DNA from 4 places in the Mesorhizobium sp. M0518 genome. Region 2 is predicted to be linked to each of the others. Evidence: predicted binding sites of a transcription regulator. Region 2 holds the regulator's gene; each other region holds the start of a gene.
The links. The regulator PhoB, encoded in region 2, activates phosphate uptake and scavenging genes when phosphate is short. The targets are predictions, from matches to a motif close to TGTCATNNANCTGTCAT.
Positions count from the first base shown of each region.

Region 1: the regulator PhoB is predicted to act here: its motif matches at 6,493-6,509, upstream of phnF (phosphonate metabolism transcriptional regulator PhnF).
Region 3: the regulator PhoB is predicted to act here: its motif matches at 3,623-3,639, upstream of phnC (phosphonate ABC transporter ATP-binding protein).
Region 4: the regulator PhoB is predicted to act here: its motif matches at 1,283-1,299, upstream of olsB (l-ornithine N(alpha)-acyltransferase).

Region 1 covers NZ_JAMYQY010000041.1:9,304-16,981, reverse strand. The annotation lists gene NKI66_RS31815 (aldo/keto reductase) at 1-354, shown strand, start outside; gene NKI66_RS31810 (ABC transporter substrate-binding protein) at 655-1,647, shown strand; gene NKI66_RS31805 (sugar ABC transporter ATP-binding protein) at 1,828-3,381, shown strand; gene NKI66_RS31800 (ABC transporter permease) at 3,378-4,343, shown strand; gene NKI66_RS31795 (zinc-binding alcohol dehydrogenase family protein) at 4,410-5,426, shown strand; gene phnF (phosphonate metabolism transcriptional regulator PhnF) at 5,706-6,455, opposite strand; gene phnG (phosphonate C-P lyase system protein PhnG) at 6,588-7,049, shown strand; gene phnH (phosphonate C-P lyase system protein PhnH) at 7,049-7,660, shown strand; gene NKI66_RS31775 (carbon-phosphorus lyase complex subunit) at 7,662-7,678, shown strand, end outside.
Region 2 covers NZ_JAMYQY010000001.1:73,382-81,059, forward strand. The annotation lists gene NKI66_RS00360 (ROK family protein) at 113-1,357, shown strand; gene NKI66_RS00365 (HlyD family type I secretion periplasmic adaptor subunit) at 1,391-2,710, opposite strand; gene NKI66_RS00370 (type I secretion system permease/ATPase) at 2,714-4,471, opposite strand; gene eglC (endo-1,3-1,4-beta-glycanase EglC) at 4,516-5,940, opposite strand; gene phoB (phosphate regulon transcriptional regulator PhoB) at 6,475-7,164, opposite strand; gene phoU (phosphate signaling complex protein PhoU) at 7,181-7,678, opposite strand, start outside.
Region 3 covers NZ_JAMYQY010000041.1:731-7,284, forward strand. The annotation lists gene phnE (phosphonate ABC transporter, permease protein PhnE) at 1-668, opposite strand, end outside; gene phnE (phosphonate ABC transporter, permease protein PhnE) at 671-1,627, opposite strand; gene phnD (phosphonate ABC transporter substrate-binding protein) at 1,685-2,593, opposite strand; gene phnC (phosphonate ABC transporter ATP-binding protein) at 2,686-3,543, opposite strand; gene NKI66_RS31750 (DapH/DapD/GlmU-related protein) at 3,821-4,438, opposite strand; gene phnL (phosphonate C-P lyase system protein PhnL) at 4,435-5,142, opposite strand; gene phnK (phosphonate C-P lyase system protein PhnK) at 5,465-6,241, opposite strand; gene NKI66_RS31765 (alpha-D-ribose 1-methylphosphonate 5-phosphate C-P-lyase PhnJ) at 6,238-6,554, opposite strand, start outside.
Region 4 covers NZ_JAMYQY010000006.1:20,726-28,403, reverse strand. The annotation lists gene NKI66_RS10340 (response regulator) at 1-1,182, shown strand, start outside; gene olsB (l-ornithine N(alpha)-acyltransferase) at 1,363-2,238, shown strand; gene NKI66_RS10330 (trimeric intracellular cation channel family protein) at 2,346-2,978, opposite strand; gene grpE (nucleotide exchange factor GrpE) at 3,100-3,735, opposite strand; gene NKI66_RS10320 (hypothetical protein) at 3,975-4,175, shown strand; gene NKI66_RS10315 (hypothetical protein) at 4,150-4,650, shown strand; gene NKI66_RS10310 (fatty acid desaturase) at 4,779-5,801, shown strand; gene NKI66_RS10305 (GMC family oxidoreductase) at 5,919-7,523, opposite strand; gene NKI66_RS10300 (DUF934 domain-containing protein) at 7,620-7,678, opposite strand, start outside.

The DNA.
Region 1 (7,678 bases), on a different contig from region 2:
GAGTTGCTGCCCCTATGCCGGGCGCGGCAGACCTCCTTGGTCATTGGCGGCGTGTTCAACTCCGGCATCCTGGCGACCGGACCGGTGCAAGGCGCACATTTCGACTACCGCCCTGCCAGCCATGACGTGCTCGACCGCGTCGGCGCAATGGAAAGGATCGCCGCCGAGGGTGGCTATCCGCTCGCCGCCGCCGCGTTCCAATTCCCCTTGCATGAACCTGCCGTCGCCACCGTGCTGACCGGCACCGCCAAGCTGGCGAACCTGACGCGTAACCTCCAACTGCTCGACATCGACGTGCCGGAGACGGAATACGCCAGATATCGTCCCTACACACTGGTGCAGGAGCTGGCGTGAAACTTCATATTCTTGCGGTCACACGAAGGAATGGATATTCCATATTGACGAAATGGTGGAATTAATATTCCATACATTCCCGGAATGGAACGGAAGCGTGACGGCGTCGATGGGGAGCAGCGCGGTGGATTTGCTTCTGCCAGACCTCGCAAGGACTGATCAAACACCGCTTGCATCGATCTGTTCGATGCATTATCAAAACATGGCAATTGTTTTTTATTGATAAAGTTCTGTTTGGGCCGCGCCTATCCGGACGGAGCTTCCGTAACGTTCACCGGGCGACTTTAGGGAGGAAACCTCATGAAATTCGCGACCAGCATTCTCAACCGCCGCGCCGTCATGGCGCTGGCAGCAGCTTCGATGCTCGCCGGCGTCATGCATTCGGCGCCGGTTTCGGCGGCGGACGTCACCATTCCGATCATCGTCAAGGATACCACGTCGTTCTACTGGCAGATCGTTCTGGCCGGCGCCCGCAAGGCCGGCAAGGATCTCGGCGTCAACGTGCCGGAACTCGGCGCCCAGGCTGAAACCGACGTCAACGGCCAGGTCTCGATCCTCGAGAACGCCGTTGCCAGCAACCCGGCGGCCATCGTCATTGCGCCGACCGAGTTCAAGGCGCTTGGCAAGCCGATCGATGAAGCCGCTGCCAAGGTCAAGGTCATCGGCATCGACTCCGGCGCCGACTCCAAGGCCTTCACCTCGTTCCTGACCACCGACAACGTCCAGGGCGGCCGCGTCGCTGCCGACGGCCTCGCAGCCGCCATCGGCGCCGCCAACGGCGGCAAGATCGAGGGCGACGTCGCCCTGATCACCAACGCACCGGGCGCCGGCTCGCTCGAACAGCGCAAGCAGGGCTTCACCGAACAGCTGGCCGCCAAATATCCGGGCCTCAAGCTGGTCGCCGATAAATATGCCGACGGCCAGGCCACCACCGGCCTCAACATCGCCACCGACCTGATCACCGCCAACCCGAACCTCAAGGGCATCTTCGCTTCCAACCTGATCATGGCGCAGGGCGTCGGCCAGGCTGTCGCGGAAAACAGCCTTGGCGGCAAACTGGCGCTGGTCGGTTTCGACAGCGACGAGAAGCTGATCAAGTTCCTCAACGACGGCGTCATTTCCGCCCTCGTCGTCCAGGATCCGTACCGGATGGGCTATGACGGCATCAAGACCGCACTCGCCGCCTCCAAAGGCGAAAAGGTCGAAGCCAATGTCGACACCGGCGCCAATCTGGTGACCAAGGACAACATGAAAGACCCCAAGATCGACGCGCTGCTCAATCCGAAGCTCTGAGCCGCATCCGCAATCGTCTCCGGGGCACCTCGCCCCGGAGACACAAGCTGCCGCACAAACGGCTTGGCAATCCGCACGCCTGAGCTAGGCTGTTTTCGAGGCATATCCTTGCCTCGCCGCGTGCCAATCGTGAGGCCAGCCTGGGAAGCCAATCCGGGAGGCCAATCTGGGAGGATTGTCATGATTTCGACGGCGCAGGAACTGCATCCCACACCCGTTCTGGAACCGGGGCGGACCATCCTCGAATTGCGCGGGCTGGAGAAGCGCTATCCCGGCACCCACGCGCTGAAGCCGGTCGACCTCGCCTTCAAGTCCGGTGAGATACACGCCATCGTCGGTGAGAACGGCGCCGGCAAATCCACGCTCATCAAGCTTCTGACCGGCGTCATGCCGCGCACCTCCGGAGAGATCGCCTGGGAGGGCCAACCGGCCGCCCTGGCGACGCCGCACGAGGCGATGGCGCTCGGCATCAATGCCGTGCACCAGGAAGTCGTGCTGTGCCGTCACCTGACTGTCGCCGCCAACATGTTCCTAGGCGAGGAGAATTCACGCTTCGGCATCCTGCAGCAGCGCGCCATGGTCAGGCAGGCGCAGACGATCATCGACGATCTCGGCTTCGACCTGCCGGCGCATGTCACCCTTGGCGACCTGACCATCGGCCAGCAGCAGTTGATAGCCGCCGCCCGCGCCACCGTGCGCGGCACCAAATTCCTGATCTTCGACGAGCCGACCGCCTACCTCACCCGCAAGGAGGCCGACCAGCTCTTCACCTTGATCCGTCGGCTGAAGGATGAAGGCGTGACGATCATCTACATCAGCCACCGCATGGAGGAAGTGTTCGAGCTCGCCGACCGTGTTTCCGTGCTGCGCGACGGCACGCTGGTCGGCACCCGCAACATCGCCGAGACCAACGATGCCGAGCTGGTCAAGATGATGATCAACCGCTCGATCGAGCAGGTCTATCACAAGGAGCATTTCACGCCGGGCGCCGCCATTATCGAGGCGAGAAGCCTGTCCGGCAAGGGCTTCGAAAATGTCTCGATGACGGTCCGCGCCGGCGAGATCGTCGGACTCTATGGCCTGATCGGCGCCGGACGCAGCGAGTTCGTCACCACGCTTTACGGCCGCCACCGCAAATCCGCCGGCCAGATCCTCTGGGAAGGCAAGGAGGTGCAGGTCAATTCCGAGCATGACGCGATCAAGCTCGGCATGGCGCTGGCGCCGGAAAGCCGCCGCGACCAGGGCCTCTGCCTCAACCTGCCGGTCGGCTTCAACCTCAACCTGCCGATCTACAAGCGAATCTCGAACAATCTGCTGATTTCGAGCACGCAGGAGAAGACGCAAGCTGATCGCCAGATCGCCGATCTGCGCATCAAGACACCGACGCGCGGCGCGCTGGCATCCAGCCTGTCGGGCGGCAATCAGCAGAAGATCGTCATCGGCAAATGGCTGGCGCACGGCGCCAAGCTGTTCATCTTCGACGAACCGACGGTCGGCGTCGATGTCGGCACCAAGGCCGAGATCTACCGCCTGTTCGGCGCACTTTTGTCAAAGGGCGCCGGCATCATCCTGATCTCGTCCTATCTGCCGGAAGTCTATGAACTCGCCGACACGCTGCATGTGTTCCGGCGCGGCAAACTGGTGGCGACGCACGGTTTTCACGCCGCCAGCCACGAGGATATTCTTACTCAGGCGCTCGCCGAGAAACAAGAAAAGCTGGGAGGACAAATATGAGCACCGAGGCGATTGCCGTCGAAAAACCGAAGCGCAACTATAATGTCCTGTTTGGGCTGACGCTTTTGGCGCTGCTGGTTCTGCTCTGGATCCTTCTCTCCGTGGCGACGACGAGCTTCGCCTCCGCCAACAACATGGCCAATCTCTTGCGCCAGGGCTCGATGATCGCCATCATGGCGGTCGGCCAGACTTTCGTCATCATCACCGGCGGCATCGACCTGTCGGTCGGCGCCGTGGTCGGTTTCGCCACCGTGGTCGTGGCCATGATGATCAATGCCGGCTTCCCCATCTGGCTCGCCATTCTGGTGACGCTGCTGGTCGGCGTCGCCATCGGCATGTTCCACGGCTTCGGCATCGTCAAGATGGGCCTGCCGCCCTTCATCATCACGCTGGCAACGCTGACCTCGCTGCGCGGCATCGGCCTTTTGATGACCAACGGCAATTCGATCAACATCAACAGCGACACCTTCACCGCCTTCTCGCGCAATTCCTTCATCGGCATCCCCAACCTGTTCTGGATGGTGATCCTGGTCGGCATTCCGGCCTATATTTTCCTGCACCACAGCCGCTGGGGCCGATACCTGTTTTCGGTCGGCTCCAACGCCGAGGCCTCGCGCCTGTCCGGCGTCAATGTCCAGCGCACCATCTACATGGCCTACACGCTGTCGGGCCTGTGCGCCGCCTTTGTCGGCGTGCTGCTGGCGGCCCGCATCGGCATCGGCAACCCGACGCAGGCCGAGGGCTGGGAGCTGCAGGCGATCGCGTCTTCGGTCATCGGCGGCACCTCGCTGTTCGGCGCCGTCGGCTCGGTGCATGGGCCGCTGCTCGGCGCCTTCATCCTGGCCACCATCAACAACGGCGCCAACCTGCTCAACGTCAACTCGTTCTGGCAGCGCATCATCACTGGCGCGCTGATCATCATCATCGTCTACTTCGACGGCCTGCGCCGCCGCGGCAAGTAGCGATCCCGCAATCAACCGCCGGCCCGCCACACCAACGGGCCGGCGATTTCATGACTGGATTAGCGCATGAAAGCCGTCCTCTGCCGTTCGCCCGGCGATCTTGTCCTTGAAGACCGGCCCGCACCAGAGGCACCGCCTCCCGGCTGGGCGCTGGTGGCGGTCAGCCATGTCGGCATCTGCGGCACCGACTACCACATTTTCGAGGGCAAGCACCCCTTCCTCGCCTATCCCCGCATCATGGGCCATGAGGTGTCGGGAACGATCGTCGAGGCCGGCGACGGCGTCGATCTTGCCGTTGGTGAGCCCGTGGTGATCAACCCCTATCTTTCCTGCGGCAAGTGCATCGCCTGCCGGCACGGCAAGCCCAATTGCTGCGTCAGGATCGAGGTCTTGGGCGTGCATCGAGACGGCGCCATGTGCGAACGGATTCTGGTGCCGGCGCAAAATCTCTATCCCGCCAACGGCCTTTCGCTGGCCGACGCCGCCGCAGTCGAGTTCCTGGCCATCGGCGCGCATGCAGTGCGGCGCGCCCGCGCCGACCCCGGCGCCCGCACGCTGGTCATCGGCGCTGGCCCGATCGGGCTCGGCACCGCCATCTTCGCCCGCATCGCCGGGCTCGACGTGACGCTGCTCGACATGAGCAGTGAAAGGCTCGCCTTCGCCGCAAATGAGCTTGGTTTCCAGACCCTCGACGGGTCGCGCGGCGCGGTGCCCGATCTGGTCAAGGGAGCGACATCAGGCGAAGGCTTCGATGTCGTCTTCGACGCCACCGGCAACACCCAATCGGTGCAGTCGGCTTTCGCCCATGTCGCGCATGGCGGAACGCTGGTGCTGGTCTCCGTCGTCAAGGACGACATCAGCTTTTCCGATCCGGAATTCCACAAGCGCGAGATGACGCTGATCGGCAGCCGCAACGCGCTGCGCGCCGACTTCGATCACGTCGCCGCCTCGATCCGCAACGGCGCCGTGCCCCTGGCCAAGCTCGTCACACACCGCACCACACTCGCCGGCACGCCGCGCGATCTCGCCCGCTGGGCACACGAGAAATCCGGCCTGATCAAGGCTGTGATCGAGGTCGGATAGAGGCGCCTGTTCGACACGAATTCGGAGATCGTTGAGCGCCCAACTTGGTAGATCTGATGCTTTGGCGACTAGCCGCAACATCCATCGCTTCGTCATCCTATGGCGGAGCGAGGAGCGAAGCGACGCGGCGCAGACCATAGGATCCATGCCGTGACCTGAGAGCGTTGCTTCGGTGCAGAATTCTGCGCCGCTGCGCTCTTCGCCCGAGATCGCGGCATGGATCCTTGGGTCTCCGCGACGGAGCTGCGCTCCTGCTTCGCCCAAGGATGACGACGTTAGCTACAGCGCCGACAGCTTCAGCTCCACCCGCTCGGCCGGGAAGCGCGACTCGGAAAACTGGATCGGCTGGCCGTCCGGCGTGACGTTGACGGCAACCGTGACCAGCACGATGGCGCCCGGCAGCAGGTCGAGGTCGGCAAGGTCCGCCGCATCGGCATGGCGCGCCGACAGCACGGTCGATTGCCGGAGATAGTCGTCGATGCCGAAACGCGCCAGCGATGCGGTGATCGAGCCGGTTTGCGCCATCGCGGCATCGATGCCGGCAAAGCGCCGGGCCTCGAACCAGCCGGCAGCACGCGACACCGGCCGTCCGTCGGCTTCGCCGCGCGTTTCCAACCGGATCACATCGGCTCCCCTGGCAAGGCCAAGGCCCTCGGCAACGCGCTGGCTGGCCGGCTCGATCGACGAGGCGAGCAGGACGATGTGCCGTTCCGTCGTTTGCCCTTGCAGCCCTGTCGAAAAGCGTGTGCGCGCGCCGATCGGATAGGACAGCCGCTTGCGCGACAGTACGAAGGTGCCGCGCCCCTGCTCGGCCCGCAGCACGCCTTCCCTTACAAGGGCCGATATGGCGCTGCGCACCGTGTGACGGTTGACGCCATAGCGTTCTGCCAGCGCCACCTCCGGCGGCAACGCTGCATTCTCCGTGAAATCGCCGATGGCGATCGCATGCAGGATCTTGTCGGCGATCTGCCGCCACAGCGAAACGCCACTGCGCCGCTCGATGCTGTCCGCTGCCAGCCGCCCGACTATCATTGCCCCAACCTTCCAGCGCCCAGTCTTATATCGCTGTCATCCACCCGTCATGGACACGCATTAGATAATAGGTATAATTTGTATAGTTGTCTATATCAATAGACAAATTGACAAAGAGGAATGCTGCTGATGCGAGGACAGGAAGCCCGCGACCAGGCCGAGCGCAAGGCCGCCATGGCGACACTGGCGCAATCCAGCGGCGATGACATCGTCCGGCTCTGGAATGAAGCCGGATTGCCTTCGGAAGCAGAACTGCTGCGCGGCCCCGAGACCGGGCTGGTCACCGTGCGCGGCCGCATCGGCGGCGGCGGCGCGCCCTTCAACGTCGGCGAGGCGACCGTCACCCGCGCCACCGTCCGGCTGCCCTCCGGGCAGGTCGGACATTGCTATGCGCTTGGCCGCGACAAGCAGAAGGCGAAGCTGGCGGCCATCGCCGACGCGCTGTGGCAGGACCCTGCCCGCCGCAATGAAGTCGAGACCGGACTGATAGCGCCCCTGCGGTCGGCTCTGACCGCAGCGCATGAAAAACGCCGCGCCGAGACGGCGGCAACGAAGGTGGATTTCTTCACCATGGTTCGCGGAGAAGACTGATGGACATTGCAGCGCAATCGATAGAGGGCGGTTTCGCCGATCCGGTCTTCAATGCCCAGACGGTGTTCCGCGCCGTCATGGACGCAATGGCGCGGCCAGGCAGCGTGCAGCCGCTGCCGGCCTTCGCCCGCCCGCCGGCGCCGCTCTCGGCGGCCGCCGGCGCCATCGCACTGGCGCTGTGCGATAACGACACCCCGCTCTGGCTCGACCCGGCCCTGCAAGCTTCCACCGCGATCAGATCCTGGCTTGGGTTCCACACCGGCGCGCCCGTGGCCAACACACCGGCCGATGCGCATTTCGCCTTCATCGCGGCCCCGGCCGAGATGATGTCGCTCGATGGTTTTTCGCAGGGCACGCAGGATTATCCCGACCGTTCGACCACGCTGATCCTGCAAGTCGGCGATCTCGTCTCCGGCACGCCGCTGTTGCTTGAAGGTCCCGGCATCGAAACCAGCGCCACGATCGCGCCGGCACAGATGCCGCGCCATTTCGTCGAGCAGTGGAAACAGAACATCAAGCGCTTTCCCAGAGGCGTCGACATCATACTCGCCACCGCTGATGGCATTGCCTGCCTGCCGCGCACGACGCGCATCAAGACGATGGAGGCGTAAGATGTATGTCGCGGTGAA
Region 2 (7,678 bases):
GTCTCGGAATAAATAAATGACAGGGCGTGCAGCTTCTGCCAGTATTTACCTGCGTCACCGACAGCGTTCCAGGGCAGGAAGAACCGCGGCGACCGGGAGGACGTGAAAGAACATGTCGGTCGGAATCCGCCACGACGATCTGCGTCGCCGCAACCGGGCGATGGTAATTGCGGCCGTGCGCCAGGCCGGACAACCGTCCCGCACCGAAATCGCCGCGACCACAAGCCTCAGCCATTCGACCATCTCGGCGATTTCCTCCGACTTGATCGTCGAAGGCATCCTGACCGAAAGCAAGCCGAGCGAGGCCGGCTCGCTCAAACGCGGCCGGCCGCAGGTCGGCCTCAGCCTCAATCCGGAAGCGGCCGCGGTAATGACCGTGGTGCTGTCGCTGAACTTCCTCTCCGTCGCCGTCATCGACTATGCCGGCCAGGTAGTATCCGAGGAACAGCGCCGGCTGGACACGCTGACGATGTCGCGCGAGTCGCTGATCGGTGAATGCACGGCAATCGTGCGGCGCCGCCTGGCAGATCCCGACCTGGACGTGCGCAGCATCGCCCGCATCGCGCTGGCGATCCAGGGCATTACCGACACCCGTGCCCGCGCCATGCTGTGGTCGCCGATCACGCCGCACACCGATATCGCCTTCGCTGACATATTCGAAGACGCGTTCGGCATCCCCGCCATAATGGAGAACGACTGCAACATGATGGCGGTGGCGCTGCGGTGGCGCGACCCCGATCGTTACCGCGACGATTTCATCGCTATCCTTTTGTCGCACGGCATCGGCATGGGCCTGGTGCTGAAGGGCGAATTGTTCACCGGCACCCATTCCTCGGGCGGCGAATTCGGCCACATGATCCATCGGCCGAACGGCGCGCTCTGCCGCTGCGGACGGCGCGGCTGCGTCGAAGCCTATGCGGGCAATTACGCCATCTGGCGCAACGCCAGGCAGATGGGCGAGGATGCAGAACCCGTCGCCGATGTCAGCGACGCCGACATGCGCGCCCTGGCTGCCGCGGCCCGCGAAGGTGACGGACCCGAACGGGAAGCCTATCGCAAGGCCGGCGAAGCGCTCGGCTACGGCCTCGGCAGCCTGTTCGCGCTGATCGATCCGGCGCCGGTCGCCATGGTCGGTGTCAGCGCCGCCGCCTTCGACCTGATCGAGCCGGCATTGCGGCAAGCGATTGCCCAGACCGCCGGCGGCCAGCATTCCAAATCGATTTCCTTCGACACCGAGCCGAACGAACTGCCGCTGATCCGCGAAGGCTGCGCCATGCGGGCATTGATCTTCGTCGATCAGGAGATTTTTGCGCCGGGCGTGCAGGCGAGAGGGAGCGCCGGAAAGAGCGTGGCGTGAGGGCCAGGGTCAAAATTGCGCGGTCCGCAACATCTACCGCTCCGTGAAAGCGCGCGCGAAGGAATCGCGCATCGGCCGTACGAGATACTCGAAGAAAGTCCGTTCGCCGGTGCCGATGAACGCTTCTACCGGCATTCCAGGGTAAAGCTGCTCCGCTTTCACGCCGGGCGGCAAGTTGGCGGCAATCTTCAGCTTGGCGCGGAAATAGGGTTCATGCGTAGCCTGATCGATGAGCCGATCTGCGGAAACCTGTGTCACCATGGCTGAAATCTCGGGGGTGAGCCGCATGTTCAACGCTGATAGTCGCAGTCTTGCCGGCTGGCCGACACGAACCTGGTCAATGTCTTTCGGCGGCAGCCGTGCATCGACGATCAAGCCCGATGCCGTAGGCAGAATCTCCATGATCTTCTCGCCGGGGGCAATCACGCTGCCCTTGGAATTGTAGGTGGACGATACCACGATGCCCGCCGCCGGCGCCTTGATCGTCGTCCGCCGCAGCACTGCCTCGGATGCCCGCATCTGTTCGTCAATGTCAGCCAGCGAAGAACGTACCTCGTCGAGTTTCGTCAGGGCTTCCTCCACGCGTTGCGTGGTCAGGCGCTCTATCTGCTGCTGCGCTTCGACGATCTGGGTGTTGGCCGATGCAAGATTTGCCTCCAGCGCCCCTGCCTGCCCGACGAGATCGGCCTCGCTACGCAAAAGCTGTGAATATTCAGTGCGATTGGTGAGGCCCTTGTCCAAAAGGCTGGTCTTGATGCCCAGTTCTTTCTTCACGATTTCGGCCTGTTGCTCAATGGCCTGTTTCTGGGCCTGCAACCCGACGACCGATTGGCGATGCATGGCAACCCGTTGCCTGAGGATCGATTGTTCCGATCGAAATCGGGCGAGCCTGGCGTTGAATTCCTTCTGCTGTTCTTGAACCAGGACCTCGAAATTGTGCTGGAACGGTGCCGGCGCAGCCTCTGTGATTGGCGCAAGCCGATCCAACCCGTCGCGTTCCGCCTCCAGCCGCGAGGCGCTGGCCTTCAACGCGATCGACTGTCTCGTCAGCCGGTTGAGTTCGGCTTGCGCGGCTGTTCGATCCAGCAGGATCAGTTCCTGGGCCTGTTGCACCCGATCACCCTCATGGACGAGCAACTCTTGGATGATGCCGCCCTCGGGATGCTGGATGAGGATGTTCCCGCCTGTCGCCGAGATTGTGCCTTGCGTGATGACCGCGCCGGACAACGGTGCACTGACTGCCCAATAGCCAAAGCAACCCATCAATATCGCCATTGCCGCGTATCCGGCGAATGCCACCCGGCGAATGTCGGTGCGTGCTGTGCCTTCCCGGACGAGGCTCTGTGCTGTCATCTTCTACGATCCAAAGCGGACACTATGAGGGGTGCCGCGGTTCGTCGTTGCAAAAGACCCTGTCACCGCCATGCTGCGCTGTGGGGCAAGGCCGATGCCGGCGATTGGCTGCCGCATCACGTCGCCGCTTGGACCGAAGGCTGCGATCACTCCGCTGCGTAGAAGCATCACGCGGTCGCAGGCTGCGGCGACCGAAGGGCGGTGCGTTATCACGATTGTCGTAACGCCCGCCGCTTTCGCGGCGGCAAGCACTTCTTCGAGCGCGGCTTCGCCGCTGCCGTCGAGATGGGTACTGGGCTCATCCAGAACGAGAACATGCGGATTGCCGTAAAAAGCGCGCGCCAGCCCGATCCTTTGGCGTTCGCCGCCCGACAGTGTTCTGTCCGACGAACCTATTCTGGTCTGATAGCCGTCTCGCTGCTCCAGTATCAGCTCATGCGCCCGGGCATTCTTTGCTGCCTCGACGATAGAGGCGTCATTCGCATCGGGTTCAAAGCGGGCGACATTTTCCGCGATCGATCCGGGAAAGAGCTCCACCTCCTGAGCGAGATATCCGATATGCCGGCCAAGCTGCTTCTCGTCCCAGGTTCTGAGATCGGCGCCATCAATCCTGACGCAGCCGCTGGTTGCCTGAATCGCACCGACAAGCAATCTTGCCAGGGTGGACTTGCCGGCTCCGCTCGGACCTATTATCGCCACCGCTTCGCCTGCGCCGATGCGGAAATTCAGTCTCTTGATGATGGGTTCGGTGCCGGGTGTGGCGTTCGGCGCGACAAAGATGAGGCCCTGCACGACAATTTCGCCGGACGGGTCCGGCAAGGTCAGTTTTTGCGCAAGCGCCGGATGGGCGGAAAACGCCTTGTCCAACCGCTTCCACGATCGTCTGGCGTCGACGATCTGCCGCCATGACCCGATCAGTTGGTCGAGCGGCTGCAGCGCGCGGGACGACACCAGGGAAGACGCGAAGATCATGCCGGCCGTCATCTTCCCTTGCAGCACGAGCCATGCTCCGACACCCAGTATTGCCAGCTGAAGCATCATGCGTACGGCTCGCGACGTTCCACTGAAAATCGCGTTGGCCATCGACGAACGGTCATGCAGGACTAGCGCCTCCGCCACGTGCCTTCCCCACACTCGCGCGGCGTTTTGGATCATGCCCATGGCGCGCAGCGTCTCTGCATTCCGGGCAAAGGCCTGCTCCGACAGGCTGGCAACAGCCGAGCGTTCCGCCGACAAGGCATCATTCTTGCCGATGGCAAACTGATTTGCCACGACCAGCGCAAGCAACAGACCAGATCCCGCCAGCGTAAGCCAGAACAGCAAAGGATGGATGAGGTACAGCAGGGCGAGGAAGAACGGAGCAAACGGCAGGTCGAACAAGACCGCCGCGCCACGTGACCTGATGAAGGCGCATACCGAGGCAAGGTCGCGCAGTGGAGACAGGGCCGCTCCCGCAGCGTACTTAGCCTCCAGCGAGACGGCGAATGTCCTCGCGCCCAGTCTGTTGTCGACAATGGCTGCAACGCGCTGCGTGTAAACGGAGCGGACCGCATCAAGGAGACCGAGAAAGGCGAGTGCGAGAACCGCGATAGCAGAGAGGTAAAGAAGCGTCTCGACGCTGGAGGAAGGCAGGACGCGGTCATAGACCTGCAAGAGATAAAGGGGGATCACCAATAGCAGGATGTTGATGAGGAACGAAAAAACGCCGACATCGGCGAGGGCGCGCCTCAAGACTGCCCGCAGATCAGACCGTGCAATCATTCCCGCGCTCCTAACGGCTCATGGCCCCAACATTAGGGCGTCGCTTAGACCGAATGGTCGCCGGCGATGTCCAAGGGGTGGTGCTGCAGGTCGTCCAGCGTATAGGCGCGGATGTAGTCGATCTTCATCTCCGCTGGCGTAGCCAGATGGTCAGGAGGCTGGCCGGCAATGCCGCCCACCGCGAGATTGGCCAGCATATACATGGGATCGTGCATGTCGGCCGGCGTCGCTGCTTGAGCGACCTTTACACCATCATAGGTCCAGACAAGCTCATCCTTCGTCCAGAGTAGGCCATAGGTGTGGAAACCGTCGGTATCCGCAACGTTCACCGTTGACGAAACCTTCGTGTGCGCTCCCGTCTCATTGGAATGCGCCGTCATGTAGAGCGTGTTCGGGTCCTGGCCACGCGTTTCGACAACGTCCAGCTCCGGCGGCCACGAGCCGTCCTCCGGAAGCAGCCAGAACGCCGGCCAGGCTCCGGCTGTTTCAGGGAGATCCGCCCGCATTTCGAAATAGCCGTAGGTTTGCGAGAAGGTGTCGTGGGTCGTCAGGATCCCCGAGGTGTATTCGTAGTTGTTGATCAGAGGCTTGATGTCCTCCGGCGCCTGCGCGGCGGTGATGGTGAGGACGCCGTTCTCAACGCTGAACGGATGGACCGAACTCGTCGGGCCATAATTGGCGTCGATATACCACTGCAACTCACCATTGCTGCTCAACGTGCTGCCGTTCGGCGCTCCCCACCAGAAATTGGAATTCCAGGTGCCGTCCTGCCCGTCCCGAAGGCTCAGCGTGTTGAAATCGTCGGAGAAGGACAGCGTCATTGCGGACTTGTCGATCGGAAGTTCGAACTGGGTGGGCTGCAACTTGTCGATGGTCGTATTCTTGAACACCAGGATCTCGTCGGATCCGAGGTTCAGCATCACGTTCGATTCCACCTGGACCATCTGTGAACGGACGGCATCGAACGAAGTGAAGTCGTAACCGTCAAGGCGGACCGCATCGGTCGCACCGAAATCGAAGATAAGATCACTTCCATTACCTTTGGAAATGGCGAAAGTATCGGCGCCATCACCGCCGATCAGGACATCATTTCCCTTGCCGCCATCCAGCGTCTGGTGACCCGACCCGCCCTTGATGATGTTGTCCAACGCATTTCCGAACGCAAATCGATTGGCGCCGGTAACGACGAGGTTCTCGAAATTGTCGGGGAGCTTGTAGCTCATCCATGTGTCGATCGTGTCGATCCCTGCCCCAGGATCCTCGACCACCTTATTGTTGGTGGAATAGAGATGATAGTAGTCGTCGCCGGCGCCACCGTAGATCGTGACATTGACGCCGGTATCTCCCCAGAAGGAGTCGTTGCCGGAGGTGCCATGCAGTTCCGGTCCAGACCCGGTGGCCGAGAACCAATGAGTGGAAGCGCCGGTGTAGGCAAGAGGGATGCCCTTGGCGTTTAAGACCGTGCTCATCAGAAATCCTTCCTCATGGTGTCCGACCTGGTCAAAGGTCCGGCGACCGCTTCCAAGCAACGCTGCAAAGAACGAGATCGTTCCACGGAATCGTCATTAGATCCGAGATCGCATTGAACAATCGACGGACAAGCGATGAATAAAGAGGAGAGGACTCGCAATAATTTGAAGTAAATTTATTAAAATTGTATATTTCTGCAGAATGCGCGTCATTCGACGAACGTATATCTAAATTAACTCAAATGCATTCTTGCGTGGCTTTCTGGTTGGAGTCTGCGGGAAAGATGGCGACCTATCAAGTAATTCGCCGTGCCTCTTGGCCAGCCGGGGCCCAATAGAGAGTTTGGGAGATCGAGGGACGCGAGAAGCTGCCTGTCGCTTTGGCCCAAATGCAGTCATTCGAAACCTGATGAGGATGACCGCTCCTGGCGTCACGTGCTCGCTCCCCATTGATGAGACGAGTGCAACATTCCACCGGCTGTTGGCGACCGCGTGCTAATCGAGTTTTCCCGATCTATCGGGACGAAACAGCACCTAGTCTTCCCTGATCGCGTAGCCCGCCCCGCGGATCGTGCGGATGACGTCCGGCATCCGGCCATTGTTGACCGCCTTGCGCAGCCGGCCGACATGCACGTCGACCGTGCGCTCGTCGATGTAGATCGTTTCGCCCCAGACATTGTCGAGCAGCTGGCTGCGCGAGAACACGCGGCCTGGATGGCGCATCATGAATTCGAGCAGGCGGAACTCGGTCGGCCCGAGCCGGATCTCGCTCTTCTTGCGATAGACCCGGTGCGACTCGCGATCGAGCACGATGTCGCCGACCTTTAGCACGCTGGACAGCACTTCCGGCTTGGCCCGGCGCAGCAGCGCCTTGACCCTGGCCATGAACTCCGGCGTCGAGAAGGGCTTGACCAGATAGTCGTCGGCGCCGGTCGACAGGCCGCGCACGCGGTCGCTTTCCTCGCCTCGCGCGGTCAGCATGATGATCGGCAGCCGCTCGGTCTCGGGACGCATTCGCAGGCGCCGGCAGAGTTCGATACCGGAAACCGCAGGCACCATCCAGTCGAGCACCAGAAGATCGGGAACGTTCTCCTGCAGCCGGATTTCGGCCTCGTCGCCGCGCGTCACCACCTCGACCTGGTAACCTTCGGATTCAAGATTGTAGCGGAGCAGCACGCCTAGCGGCTCCTCATCCTCCACCACCATGATGCGTGGTGCGATCATCGGCTGGTCACCCCTGTTATGCCGCTGGCGCGGACATTGCCGTCTCGTCCTGCTTCGGACGATTGGCTGGCAGCTGCGTGCCGGTCAAAACATAGTAGGCATTTTCGGCGATGTTGGTCACGTGGTCGCCGATCCGCTCGAGGTTCTTGGCGCAGAACAACAGGTGCGTGCACGCCGTGATGTTGCGGGGATCTTCCATCATGTAGGTCAGCAGCTCACGGAACACCGAGGTGTATTTGACGTCGATGCGTTCGTCATTGTTTCTGAGCGTGGCAAGCGCTGCCGGGTCGGCGGCGGCATACTCGTCGACGACCCCCTGCACCTGGATCAGCACCAGTTGCGCCATCGCGTCGATCGAATGCGAAAGGTCGTGCGGCGTGACACTCAGCCCGACAGTGCCGACGCGCTTGGCGATGTTCTTGGCAAGGTCGCCGATGCGCTCAAGGTCGCCGGCCATGCGGATCGAACCGACCACCGCACGCAGATCGTTGGCCATTGGCTGGCGCTTGGCGAT
Region 3 (6,554 bases), on a different contig from region 2:
CCTGGTTTCAGTTCCGGTCCGGAGACGATCAGCGAGGCGACTTCGCTTGCCGACTTGCCGAAGAACGGCGAGCGGGTGTCGAAGACGAAGTTTGCCCAGCCGAGAAATCGCTTTCGGATCCTGACGCGGTCAACGGCGACACGGGCCTCGCCGGCAAAGCCCATGTCGGCGACGACCTCATCTTCATGCGCGGTGATCCAGCCGGGAACCGGCCCCGAGATCAGCGGCTTGCCGGTGCCAAGCACGACCGCAACGGTCTCACCATTGGCAGTTATCGTCGCTTGCGTCTTGCTGAAGGTGACCGACTTGGCGGCGCCGTCGATAAGGACCGTCACCGAACCATCGGCATTGGTCTTGACCCAGTCCGGATCTGGGTTCGGGCCGAGCACCGAGAAGCGTGGATATTTGGCGGTGATCCGCGTTTCGTCGAGGCGGAAGATCGGCTGCACGTCGTAGCTGATCCATTGGGTTAGAAACAGCGGCAGCCGCTCCCAGTGCGATTCCCGCATGACCTGCGGCAGGTTGAAGAACCACAAGGCATAGAGCAGGTAGAGGAAGATGCCGCCAAGCAGCATCAGCGGCCCGAAGCGCTTGTGGAACGGCCGCTGGAACACCTGCGGGAAGCGCTCTTCGATCGACTGGATTTGATCGGCGGTCAAGGCAGCCATGGTCAAGCCCCCACCACGAAAGCCTGCTCGCCGACCAGCTTGCGGCGCAGCCAGGCGGAGAACTGGTCGACGATGAAGATCGTCGTGAACAGGAGCAGCACGAGGGCTATCGTCTTGGCGCCGAAGCCGCGCGAGATCGACAGCTTCAACTCCTCGCCGATGCCGCCGCCGCCGACCGCGCCCATGATGGTGGAAATGCGGACATTTATCTCAACACGCAGCAGCGTGTAGGACATGAAGTTGGGCAGCACCTGTGGCAGGCTGGCAAAGCGCACCCGCTCGAACCAGTTGGCGCCGACAGCCCTCAGGCCCTCTTCGGCGCGCATGTCGATGTTCTCGTTGATCTCGTAGAACAGCTTGCCCAGCGCGCCGATCGAATGCAGGCCGATGGCGATGATGGCAGCGATCGGGCCGATCGAGACGATGGCGGCGAACAGGCCGGCGATGACGATCTCGGGAAAGGCGCGCAGCAGCTCCATGAGGCGCTTGACGATTTGCCGCAGCACCGGATGCGGCGTCAGATTGCGCGCCGCGATGAAGGAGAACGGCACGGCGAAGACGAAGCCGATGAAGGTCGAGACCAGCGCCACGTTGAGCGTGGTCAGCATCAGCTCGAAATATTCGGGGATGTAGAAGCTGCCCCAGACATAGGAGCGGCCAAGCGGAAAGTTGAATTCCTGGGTGCCGGTGTCATGCGGGGAAGCGATGTCGAACATCGCCCGCCAGACATCGTTCCAGTCCTTGGGGACGAGCCAGCTCAGGAAGTCCAGCAAATGCGGCAACCGGTCGAAGAAATGCCCGGCATTGGCCTCGTCGGCGAACCACATTGTGCTGCCGAGCGCGATGATGAGAAGGCCGACACCGATGGCGGTGTAGAGCCGGCGCAAGGACGTCTTGCGACGCCAGGCGTCGGCCATCTGGTGAGTGGCGCCGGAAGGGGCTGTCACGGAAAGGGTCATGATCGGACATGCAAGAAGGGCGGCGTTTTCTCGACGCCGCCCTTCCTGATTTCGCCGTTAGCCGCCAATGGCTGCCTTACGGGCTTCGACGATGACGTTGTAGAAGTCCGCCTTAACCGGGACGTAGCCGGTAAAGTCGCCGCCTTCGACGCCTTCGAAGCAAGCCTTGTCCTTCTTCGGCAACTGCGTGAAGAAGTCGGCGAGCTTGGCGGTCATCTCGTCGCCGAGCGCGGTGCGCACGACCAGCGGGCCGTTCGGGATCAGGCCCGAGCGCCAGACTTCGACGAAGTCGTTGGGGTCGACGGCGCCCTTGGCGACTTCCTTGTGGAAGGTGCCCGAGGTGTAGCCGTCCTTGAAGTCGCCGATACCGGAGGAATCGTCCACCGCCACATCGACCTTGCCGTCGCGCACGGCCAGAACGTTGTTCTCGTGGCCGCCGTTGAACTGGGTCGAAGCGAAGAAGGTTTCGTTCGAAGCGCCGGTGTCCTTCGGGATCTGGGTCAGCGGGATCAGATAGCCGGAGGTCGAATCCGGATCGGCGTAGCCGAGCTTCTTGCCCTTGGCCGACTTGATATCGGTGATCCCCGAGGATTTCAGCGCCAGACCGATCGAATAGTAGCCGGTGGCGCCGTCGGTCTGCTGGGTGGTGAGGATCGGGGTGACCGCCTTCGGGTCCTTGAGAGCGATGCTGGCGTAGCCGGAAGCGCCGAGTTCGGCGAAGTCGAGCGTGCCGCCAAGCAGGCCCTGGATGACGCCGTCATAGTCGGCGGCGGGGAACAGCGAAACCTTTTCGAAGCCGAATTCGGCCTTCAGATGGTCGGCGAGGCACTGGTAGTTGCGCAGCCGGTCGGTTTCGTTTTCGCCGCCGAGGATGCCGACGCGAAATTCCTTCATGTCGGCGGCCTGGGCCATGCTGGTCGCCATGGCGAGCACCGAAACGGCGCTGAAAACCATCTTCCTGAACATCTGTAATCTCTCCTGTAGGTTCCGGCCCCGCGCCGGCAGCGTTCTCGATTTTGACAGGTGCCCTTGACGCGGGCTGTCGATCCAGGCCGCTCTCAGTATCCCGGGAATGCGGGCTCGAGCGGTCCGGCGGATGCGGCGATCTTTCGGCTGAAGGCAACGCTGGTCGAGGTGATGGCCTCGGAGATTTCCTGGCCATTGCTGTCGGCGCCGTAGACGAGACGCACGGCCTCGCGGTTGAGTTCTTCCGGCGGGCCGTCGAAGACGACCTTGCCGGCGGCCATGCCGATGATGCGGTTGCAGTAGGTGCGGGCGGTGTCCAGCGTGTGAAGATTGGTGACGACGGTGATGCCGTCGCGCAGATTGATGTCCTGCAGCGAATCCATCACCACCTTGGCGTTCAGCGGGTCGAGCGAGGCGATCGGCTCGTCGGCGAGGATCACTTTGGGCTGCTGCATCATGGCGCGGGCAATGGCGACGCGCTGCTGCTGGCCGCCCGACAAGGTGCCGGCCGGTTGCAAAGCGGTGCGGGCGACGTCGAGCCGCTCGAGAGCTGCGACCGCCTCGGCGCATTCGGCGCGGGAGAACATGCCGAACAGGTTTGACATGGTCGAGCGGTGGTTCAGCTTGCCGAGCAGCACATTGGTGAGCACGTCGAGGCGCGGCACCAGGTTGAACTGCTGGAAGATCATGGCGCAGTCACGCTGCCAGCGCCGCAGCGGCGAGCCGCGCAACTGGGAAACCTCGGCGCCGTCAAAAAAGATCGATCCCTGGCTGGGATCGATGAGACGGTTGATCATGCGAAGAAGGGTCGATTTGCCGGCGCCCGAACGGCCGATAATGCCAACCATCTGACCCTGTGGGATGGCGATGTTGATGTCGCTGACGGCGGTGTTCTTACCAAATCGGCGGCTGACACCGCGGATTTCGAGCGTGGCGGAATTTGCTGACATGGGGCAGGTTCCAGTCTGGACCATATTGATCGTCAGGCACTCGCCTAACGCAGCCACATGAACCTGCCGTGTCGCGGTGATGTCAGTTTTGTTACGCTCCACAGGTGTGGAGTTATGGCCGGCCCAGGGCCAGCAGGTCCTCGAAGTGCTCCATGTCCCTGAAGCCGCAGAAGGCGGGAGTTTTGATTTCGATCACGGGAGCCTGCTGCTCGAAAAAGCTTGAGAGAGTCATCGAACAGGTCCTGCCATGTGGCTGCCATGACGATGATGTGAAGAATTATCCTTCGTATTTTTCCAGGAAGGCCTCGGCCGATAGTTCCCGGAAATCGTCGAGCGAAGCGCGCAGCCTGGCATGATCCCAGTCCCACCAGGCAAGCGCCTGATAACGGTCGGCGGTGCGGCGGTCGAAGCGCTCACGGATCGGTTTGGCCGGCACGCCGGCGACGATGGTGTAGGGGGCGACGTCCTTCGAGACGACGGCTCCGGCGCCGATCGCCGCGCCGTCACCGACGGTGACGCCGGGCAGGATGGTCGAGCCGTGGCCGAGCCAGGTGTCGTGGCCGATGGTGACTCGCCTGGCGCGACGCTGGGCGAAGAATTCTGTCTCGTGCTCGGCGTCGTCCCAGTAGTCCGAGGCGCGATAGGTGAAATGGTGCAGCGTTGGCCGCCAGGTCGGGTGGTTGGTGGCGTTGATGCGCACGCTGGCGGCGATGTTGGCGAACTTGCCGATCGTCGCGCACCAGACGGCGCAGTCCTGCATCATGTAGGAATAGTCGCCAAGCTCGCTTTCCGACACCCGGCTGCGGTCGGCGATCTCGGTCCAGCGGCCGAGCGTCGAATTCTGCACATCCGCCGTCGGATGGACCAGCGGCGTCTCGGACAATTTCCTGGTCATGCGGCGATTTTTCCGGGAGCGAAAGCGGTGACGTCGATGATGCGGTCGGCAACCGCCTCGCGTACGTCGTGGTCATGGAAGATGCCGAGCAGCGCGACATCAGCCGCCTTCTTGGCGGCGATGAGTTCAATCACGACATCGCGGTTTTTGGCGTCGAGCGAGGCGGTCGGCTCGTCGAGCAGCAGGATCGGATGCTCGGTGATGAAGCCGCGTGCGATGTTGACGCGCTGCTGCTCGCCACCGGAGAAGGTCGCAGGTGGCAATGCCCAGAGTTTCTCCGGCAGGTTGAGCTGCGCCAGCAAGGCGCGTGCCTTGCCGCGGGCAATCTCGCGATCCTCGCCGCGCTCGACCAGCGGTTCGGCGACGACATCCAGCGCCGAAACGCGCGGCACGGTGCGCAGGAATTGGCTGACATAGCCGATCGTTTGCCGGCGCACGGCAAGCACGGTGCGCGGGCTGGCAGTGGCGAGGTCGATCAGCCCGTCATCGTGGCTGACGATGATCTGGCCTTCGTCGACGGCGTAGTTGCCGTAGAGCATCTTCAGGATCGAGCTCTTGCCGGCACCGGACGGGCCGCCGAGCACGGTGCATTCGCCGGCCCTGATCGAGAACGAGACACCGGCGATAACAGGCAATTTGATGCCGTCGCGCAGATGCATGGTGAAGCTCTTGGCGACGTCTGAGACAACGAGGGGCGTCGGCATCAGAAGGTCCTCCAATCGCTGTTGGTTTGCGGGCCAGCACCCCCCTCTGGCCAATGCAATTGCATGTGCGGAATAACGGTGAAATCTCGAAGCGGGTGTTTGCGAGGTGTCGGCGCGAGGCACCCCCCTCTGTCCTGCCGGACATCTCCCCCGCAAGGGTGGAGATTGGCAGCTTCACCCGCAGCGCTTTTCTTGCAGCCTTGGTAATTGGTGAACGCAGCAGGGACAGCCGATCTCCCTCCTTGCGGGGGAGATGGCCGGCAGGCCAGAGGGGGGTGCCTCGCGCCAAGGTTTCGCGAACACGCGCTTTGAGACTTCATCGTCAAACCTGCAGAATCGAGGAAACGAGCAACTGCGTGTAAGGCGCGCGCGGGTCGTCGAGCACGCGGTCGGTGAGACCGCTTTCGACGACGCGGCCGTCCTTCATCACCATCATGCGCTGCGACAGAAGCCGCGCCACGGCAAGGTCGTGGGTGACTACGATGGCCGCGAGACCAAGGTCGGTGACCAGCCCGCGCAGCAGGTCGAGCAGGCGCGCCTGGACCGAGACGTCGAGGCCGCCCGTCGGTTCGTCCATGAACACCAGGCGCGGGCCGGTGACGAGGTTGCGGGCGATCTGCAGGCGCTGGCGCATGCCGCCGGAAAAGGCGCGCGGCTCGTCGTCGATGCGGTCCTCGTCGATCTCGACGCGCGACAGCCAGTCGACCGCGGTGGCGCGGATCTTGCCGTAATGACGGTCGCCGACCGCCATCAGCCGCTCGCCGACATTGGCGCCGGCCGATACCGTCATGCGCAGGCCGTCGGCGGGGTTCTGATGGACAAAACCCCAGTCGGTGCGCATCAGGAAGCGGCGCTCGGCCTCGCTCATGCGGTAGAGTTCGCGGAACTGGCCGTCACGCATGCGGTAGCTGGCGGTGCCGGAGCTGGGCAGCAGCCGGGTCGACAGGCAGTTGAGCAGTGTCGTCTTGCCGGAGCCGGACTCGCCGACGACAGCCAGGACTTCACCCGGCCACAGGTCGAAGGAGACGTTGTCGCAGCCGACGCGCGAGCCGTAGAATTTGGAGAGCGCCGAGACGCGCAGCAGCGGTTCGTCGGTCATTGTATCTCCTTACCCTCCCCCTTGCGGGGAGGGTCGGCGCGCAGCGCCGGGGTGGGGGTTGAGTGGGGCGTGGATTGGTCAAGACCCCCACCCGCGCCTTCGGCGCGACCTCCCCACAAGGGGGAGGTAGGGGCGTTGCGCCGCTTCTCGCAGTGGTCGGTGTCGGAGCAGACGAACATGTGGCCGCCATGGTCGTCGAGGATGACCTCGTCGAGATAGACATTCTCTGCCGCGCACAGCGCGCAGGGCTGGTCGAAGGTCTGCACCTCGAACGGATGGTCCTCGAAGTCGAGGCTGACCACGTCGGTGAAGG
Region 4 (7,678 bases), on a different contig from region 2:
GTGAGGCAGGTGCTTCTCAACCTCATCGGCAACGCCATCAAGTTCACCGACAGCGGCGGCGTGCTGGTGAGCATAGCACGCGCACGCACCGAAACCAGCGACCGCATATGCTTCACCATCGCCGATACCGGTCCGGGCCTGCGTGATGCCGACCTGGAGCGCATTTTCGAGGAGTTCGAGCAGGCCGACGGCACGTCGACACGCACACATGGCGGGGCCGGCCTCGGCCTTGCCATCTCCAGACGCCTGGTGGCCGCCATGGGCGGCACGATCTCGGTATCCAGCCGGCTCGGCCAGGGATCCGAGTTCGTCTTCGAAATCCCTGCGATAGCGGCCACCGAAGCGCCGCAGGGCCACCAGAATGCTCTCTCGGGCAGACGCGCGGTGATCCTGTCGAAGAACGCCGTCGAGGCCGACGCCATCGCCCGCACCATCCGCGCCAATGGCGGCGCGGTCGACATCGCCACCACTGCCGCACAGGCCGCGCCTTTCGCCGCCGGCTGCGATGCGATCCTGGTCGATGCAGCGATGGAAGAAGGCGACGGAAGGCTGCTCAAGCGCCTGCGCCAAAGCGGTTTCTCCGACTGTGAGGCGATCACGCTGATCGCGCCGACCGATCGCGGCATGCTTGGCGAGTTCCGAGCCAGCGGCTACGCAACCTTCCTGGCCAGACCGGTGCGTGGCGGAACACTTCTGCGTGTGCTGTTGAGCAGCCATGCTCCGAGCCTCGGCCCGCCGCAGCCGGAAAGGCGCGGCGCGCCGACGCTGCGCGCCGTCGGCAACCGCCAGCGCGGCCTGTCGGTGCTGATCGCCGAGGACAATGACATCAACGCCATGCTGGCCCGCGCCACGCTGCTGAAGGCCGGGCATCGCGTCAAGGTGGTCGGCAACGGCAAGGCCGCCGTCGAGGCTGTCACCGGCGCCGCGCACAAGGACCGCTTCGACGTGGTCTTGATGGATCTGCACATGCCGGTCATGGACGGGCTGGACGCGATTGCCGCCATCCGCCGCCATGAGGAAGAAAGTGCAGTGCGGCCGGTGCCGATCATGGTGCTGTCGGCCGACAGCCAGGAAAAGACCCGTCATGCGGTGTTGGCCCATGGCGCCAGCGGCTTTGTCACCAAGCCGCTCGACCCCGAGGCGCTGGTCAATGCCGTCGAGGGGCAGGTCGTCGCGGCCTGAGCTTTCCACCGCCATTCGGCACGGGCGATCACTTAAACGTAGCCGGTTGATCGTATTCGCCAGCCGACGAAGTATTGCCCATGACGTCGTATCACGGTACTGTCACAATCCTGTTGCACCTACACCGTATCCCCGTGCCAAGAGGGATGGCTCGAAGGAGAATCACTCGTGCATACAGTTATGCCGGAATGTGACACTCGGCCGAACGCCAGCAGCGCCTTGCTTGCCGGACGTAACGTCGATTCCGTCATAAAGGGCGCGGCGCTGGGCCGTATAGGCAATCTTGAAGTGCGGCTCGCTCGCAACGAGGCCGAGATCGCGGCCGCGCAGGAAGTGCGCTACCGGGTGTTCTACGACGAACTTGGCGCCAGGAAGGACCTGTTCCAGGCCCATGACCGCCGGGACGCCGATCGGTTCGATCCGCTCTGCGACCATCTGCTGGTTTTGGACACCACGCTTTCCGGTCCCGAACATCGCCGCATCGTCGGCACATATCGGCTGCTGCGGCAAGAAATCGCGGCCACGGCCGGTGGCTTCTATTCCGAAGGTGAATTCGAGCTGACCAAGCTCATCGCCCGCCACCCCGGCCAGCGCTTCCTTGAACTCGGCCGCTCCTGCGTGTTGCCGGAATACCGCTCGAAGCGCACCATCGAGGCGTTGTGGCAAGGCATCTGGGCTTACATCAACCATTACGAAATCGGTGTGATGACCGGCTGCGCGTCCTTTCACGGCACCGTGCCGGCGGCGCATGCCGAGGCGCTCACCTACCTAGCCCACCACTGCCGGACGAACTCGGCCTGGGACGTGCGCGCGGTGTCCGGGCGCTATTGCTCGATGGATCTGATGCCGATCGAGGCCGTCAATGCCAAGGCGGCGATCGCCGCGATGCCGCCTTTGGTCAAGGGCTATCTGCGCGTCGGTGCCCGCATCGGCGATGGTTGCGTCATCGATCGCGAATTCTCGACGGTCGATGTGTTCGTCGTGATGCCGGTCAAGGAGATCGGCGCACGCTACGTCAACTATTATGGCGGCGAAGCCCAGCGCTTCGCGGCGTGAGATTGAGTAGGCAGTAGGCAGTAGTGATGACGCCACGATTAAGCTCCTGTGACTACTGATTATTCCCTATTCCCTATTCCCTATTCCCCATTCCCTATTCCCTCTCTTCACGGAATATCTTCCGGCCGCCTGCCGGGTCGGCTCTTGTAGGACGGAAACGACCAGCCGAATTTGAGCGCACCACCGCGCACGAGGAACGCCGCCGCAAAGCCGGCAAGGTCCGAGGCGAGCGGCGGCAGGCCGGCAAGATCGCCAAGCGTGTAAAGGCAGGCACCCGCAAGGGCCGCCGTAACGTAGATTTCGGGCCTGAGCAGCACCGATGGCTCGCCGGCGAGGAGATCACGCAGAATGCCGCCGAAAGTGGCGGTGAGCACGCCGGTGATGACGGAGACGACCGGCGAACCGGTAATCGCAAGCCCCTTGGCCGCGCCCATCACCGAAAAAGCGGCGAGCCCGACGGCGTCGAGCCAGAGCAGCCATTTCCAGCGCGATTCGACACGATGCGCGCTGAAGAAGACCAGCACCGCAACCGCGGCGCAGACCAGCACATAGCCGGAGTTGGCGACCCAGAAAACCGGCAGGTTGAGGATAACGTCGCGAAGCGTGCCACCGCCTATCCCGGTGACGCTGGCCAGGAACAGGAAGCCGATAATGTCGAGCTGCTTACGCGAAGCCGCCAGCGCCCCGGTCGCCGCGAAGACGGCGACACCGGCATAATCAAGAAGCGCGATAGGGTTCATGAGGCCAAGGCAGTAGAGATTAGGGATTAGGGAGTATGAATAGCACGAAGCCGCGCGATTGATACGACTGCCCTAGTTTCCTACTGCCTACTGCCTACTGCCTACTGCCTATTCTCCTGCCTCACGCATCTTTCTCGGCCTGTTCGTTCACCGGCCCCGGCTCGACCGGTGCTTCAGCGGCGGTGAACTTTGGCCCGCCCTTGGCGACGCCCACCATGGCCGGGCGCAGCACGCGGTCGCCGATCGAATAGCCCGGCTGCACGACCTGGACCACGGTGTTGGCCGGGACATCGGGATTGGGCACTTCGAACATCGCCTGGTGGAAATTGGGATCGAACTTCTCGCCTTCAGGCGCGAGCTTCTTGACCCCATGCCGTTCCAGCGCCGACAGCATGGCGCGCTCGGTGAGGTCGACGCCTTCGATCAGCGCCTTGAAGCCGGCGTCACCCGATGCCTTGGCCTCGGCGGGAATCGCATCCAGCGCGCGGCGCAGATTGTCCGACACCGACAACATGTCGCGGGCGAAATTCGCGACCGCGTAGGTGCGCGCATCGTGCACATCGCGCGCCGTGCGGCGCCGCAGGTTTTCCATCTCGGCCGCCACGCGCAGCGCGCGGTCCTTCAGCTCTTCATTTTCCTTCAGCAGCCGCACAAGGGCTTCATAATCACCGTCGGTGCTGCCTTCCGTGCGCTCGGCTGTGGGCTCGGTCGCCTCGACTTCATCGGGCGCGCGTTCGTCTTTTGCCTGGTCGCTCATCGCCGTTTCCCGTCAATCTCGAATGATGTGGATTTTGTGCCCGATATCGATGTTTGGCGGCCAAAAATCAAGGGGTAAGCGACTATGGAAGCCGCCGGCCAAGGCGGGACAATGACAGGCAAGACATTTCGACTTTAATTCAAATTTTACCTTAACCGCCGGCTTTGCTTGCCACACAGGCATGATGGGGGAACCATTCTCTTGCTGCAGGAGTTTCGAAGCCGAGACAGGATTTTGAGATGATGACCCGCAACATGGGCGAAAAGGCAGAGGGGCTGGCCATCGAGATCAGGCGCCAGTTCGGCGCCGAGGCGGTGACCCGCTTTCTGCGCACCTTGCCGGCCTTCCGCACCGAAGCCGACATCCCCGACCGGCTCAGAGAACTGCTCGACCGCCTCGATGGGGCGGAGCGCGGTGACATCGGCTGGCGCCGGCCGTAACGCAACAATCGATCTTGGCAGCAAACCTCCTATCGGCAATAGCCGGGGAGAGCCGAACCATCTAAGGATAGATGGGTTGGTTCAAATGGAGGACGTAATGCGCAAGGTTTCGATTACCTCATCGCTGATGGCGCTTGTCGGCCTCGGCGCCATAACTTTGGCGGCCTTTCCGGCACAAGCAGACAATCTGCAGCTGCAATTGGGCAAACATGGCCCGCGGCTGAAGCTCATGGAAGATTGCGACCCCGCCTACGACGATTGCGAAGGTCCCCGTCGCGACGATCGGCGCGACCGGCGTCAACGAGGCTGCACGGAAGACCGGGCTCTCGACAAGGCAGAGCGAATGGGCATCCGCCGCGCAAGAATTGAGTCCATCGGCCGCCGGGAGATCACGGTCCGCGGCAGACAGGGTGGCGACCGCGTGCGCGTGACTTTTGGCACCGAGCGCGGCTGTCCTATCCTCGATCGCGAATAGCGGTCGACGTCATCAGCAGGTTGAGCTGGCGGTTGGCTGGCTCGACCGCCAAGCCACGCGACAATTACGCACAGTAATTTTGCGTGATGTTGCCTTGCGGCGGCGAGGCACCGCGCCTATGCTTCCTGATGAACATGATTTCCCCTGAGGCGGTGGCCAACAGCAAGCGCGCCTGGCTGAAGATTCTCGCCCGCTACAAGAAGCCCGACAGGCGGCGCAGCGCCGTCGAACTCGCCATCACCCTCATTCCATTCGCCATACTCTGGGGACTGTCCTCGGCGGCCTATGCCTATGGCCATTGGTGGGGACTGGTCCTCATCCTTCCCGCGGCCGGGTTTCTGGTGCGCATCTTCATGATCCAGCACGACTGCGGCCACGGCTCCTTCTTCGCCAATCGCTACGCCGACGACTGGATTGGCCGCGCGCTCGGCATCCTGACGCTGACGCCCTACGATTGCTGGCGGCGTGCCCACGCGACGCACCACGCCAGCGCCGGCAATCTTGACGAACGCGGCATGGGCGACATCCGGACGCTGACCGTTGCAGAATACCGGCAGATGTCGTGGCGAGGCCGCCTCGCCTACCGTCTCTATCGCCACCCGCTGGTGATGTTCGGGCTCGGTCCGATCTGGCTGTTCATCTTCGAGCAAAGGCTCCCCGTCGGCATGATGCGCGGCGGCCTGACCCCTTGGGTGTCGTCGATGACCACCAATCTTGGCATCGCGGTCGCAGCAGCCATCCTCATCTGGTTCGTCGGCCCGGGCGCTTTCCTGGTGGTCCACCTGCCGATCGTCATCCTCGCCGGTTCGGCCGGCATCTGGCTGTTCTACGTCCAGCACCAGTTCGAGGAAACGGAATGGGCGAAGGATGCCGACTGGGAATTCCAGCACGCTGCCCTGCACGGATCGTCCTATTACGATCTACCGCCGGTGCTGAACTGGCTCACCGGCAACATCGGTGTCCATCACGTCCATCATCTCTCCGCCAAGGTGCCGTGCTACCGGTTGCAGGAAGTGCTGCGGGATTATCCCGAGTTGCGCGACATCGGCCGTGTCACGCTGCTCGAAAGCTTGCGCTGCGTCAAACTGGCATTGTGGGACGAAAACCGCCGCAAGCTGGTGTCGTTCCGCGAGGCACGGGCGGCGGCTTAAGCAATTCCAGGAGAAGTTTGAACGGTTTTCCAGGGAAAGCGCGTAACGTTTTCCCTGGGCAATTGCGTCATAACAAAAGGACCGCCGCGCTATGGGCGCCGCGGCCTGGAGCTCCGATCAGGCAGCCCTGATCATGTCGGCGGCCTTTTCGGCGATCATGATGGTTGGGGCATTGGTGTTGCCACCAATCAGTGTCGGCATCACCGAGGCGTCGACGACACGCAAGGCTTCAAGCCCGCGCACCTTGAGTTGCGGATCGACCACCGCCATCTCGTCGACTCCCATCCGACAGGAGCCGACCGGGTGATAGACCGTGTCGGCGCGGGTACGGATATGGGTCATCAGATCGGCATCGCTCGGCTCGCCGGCGATGTGCATTTCCTTGTGCCGGTAGCGCGTCAGCGCCGGCGAAGCCAGCACCTGCCGGGTGATCCTCACGCCTTTCAGCAGCAGTTCCGCATCGCGCTGGTCGCCGAGAAAGCGCGGATCGATGCGTGGCGCGGCAAATGGATCGGCGCTGGCCAGCCCAACCTCGCCACGTGAGTGCGGCCGCAATATGCAGACATGACAGGAAAAACCGAAGCCGTAGTGCAGCGTGCGCGCATGGTTTTCGACCAGGCCGATGACGAATTGCAGCTGCAGGTCAGGGCGTTCAAGCGCCGGGTCGGATTTGACGAAAGCGCCGCTCTCGGCCGCCGGCGAGGCGATCAGCCCGGTTCCATCCCGGCGCCACTGCGCGATGTGCCTGAGGAAACTCAACGCGCCGCGCGGGCTCATGCCAAGCATATCGGTGTCCTTCGATCTCCAGCCGACGATGAAATCGAGGTGATCCTGCAGGTTCTTGCCGACGCCCGGCAATTCGTGGACGACGGGAATGCCATGCACGGCAAGTTCGGCCGCCGGGCCGATACCCGACAGCAACAGAAGCTGCGGCGAACCGAAGGCACCGCCACAGAGGATCACCTCGCGCGACGCCTGTGCCACTGTCTCGCCTTTGCGTGTCCGGTAGCGGATGCCGGTGGCGCGCTTGCCGTCAAGGACGATGCCTGTGGCGTGCGCCCGCGTGACCACGGTCAGATTGGTCCGCTGCATCACCGGATGGAGATAGGCGGCGGCAGTCGAACAGCGCTCGCCATTACGGGCGCCACCGGCAAACTGGGTCACCTGGAAATAGCCGGCGCCCTCTTGTTCCGGTCCGTTGAAATCGTCCGAGGCGCGAATCTGGTTTTCGGCACAAGCCTCTATGAAGGCCTTGGCGATCGGCCTCGGCGAGCGCTGGTTCGACACTTTCAGCGGGCCGTCCCCGCCATGCAACGCATCAGTGCCGCGCTCATTGCCCTCGGCGCGCCGGAAATAGGGCAGCACCTCATCCCACGACCAGCCCTCGCAGCCTAGATTTGCCCATTCGTCATAGTCGCTGCGATGGCCCCTGACATAGAGCATTGCATTGATTGCGCTGGAGCCGCCCAGCGCCTTGCCGCGCGGCTGGTAGCCCTTGCGGCCGCCAAGACCTTGCTGCGGCACGGTCTCGAAGGCCCAGTTGTTGATTCTGGGCCGGCCGGAAAGCATGCTGATAATGCCAGCAGGAGCGCGGATCAGCATATCCCTGCCCTCGCCGCCAGCTTCGATCAGGCAGACCGTTTTCGATGGATCTTCCGAAAGCCGCGCGGCAAGCGCACAGCCGGCGGACCCACCGCCGGCTATGACATAGTCGTAACGCATGAAGACCCCTCCCCGATCGTCCACGGATTTCCATCCGGATGATCAAGAAAAGGCCTGAACACGACTGATGTAAAGACGCGCGGAATTACCGCAACGTCAGCTGCTGCGAACGCGCCGCCAGGAGTATTTCGGGCCTTTTGGTTCCGGCACGGCGG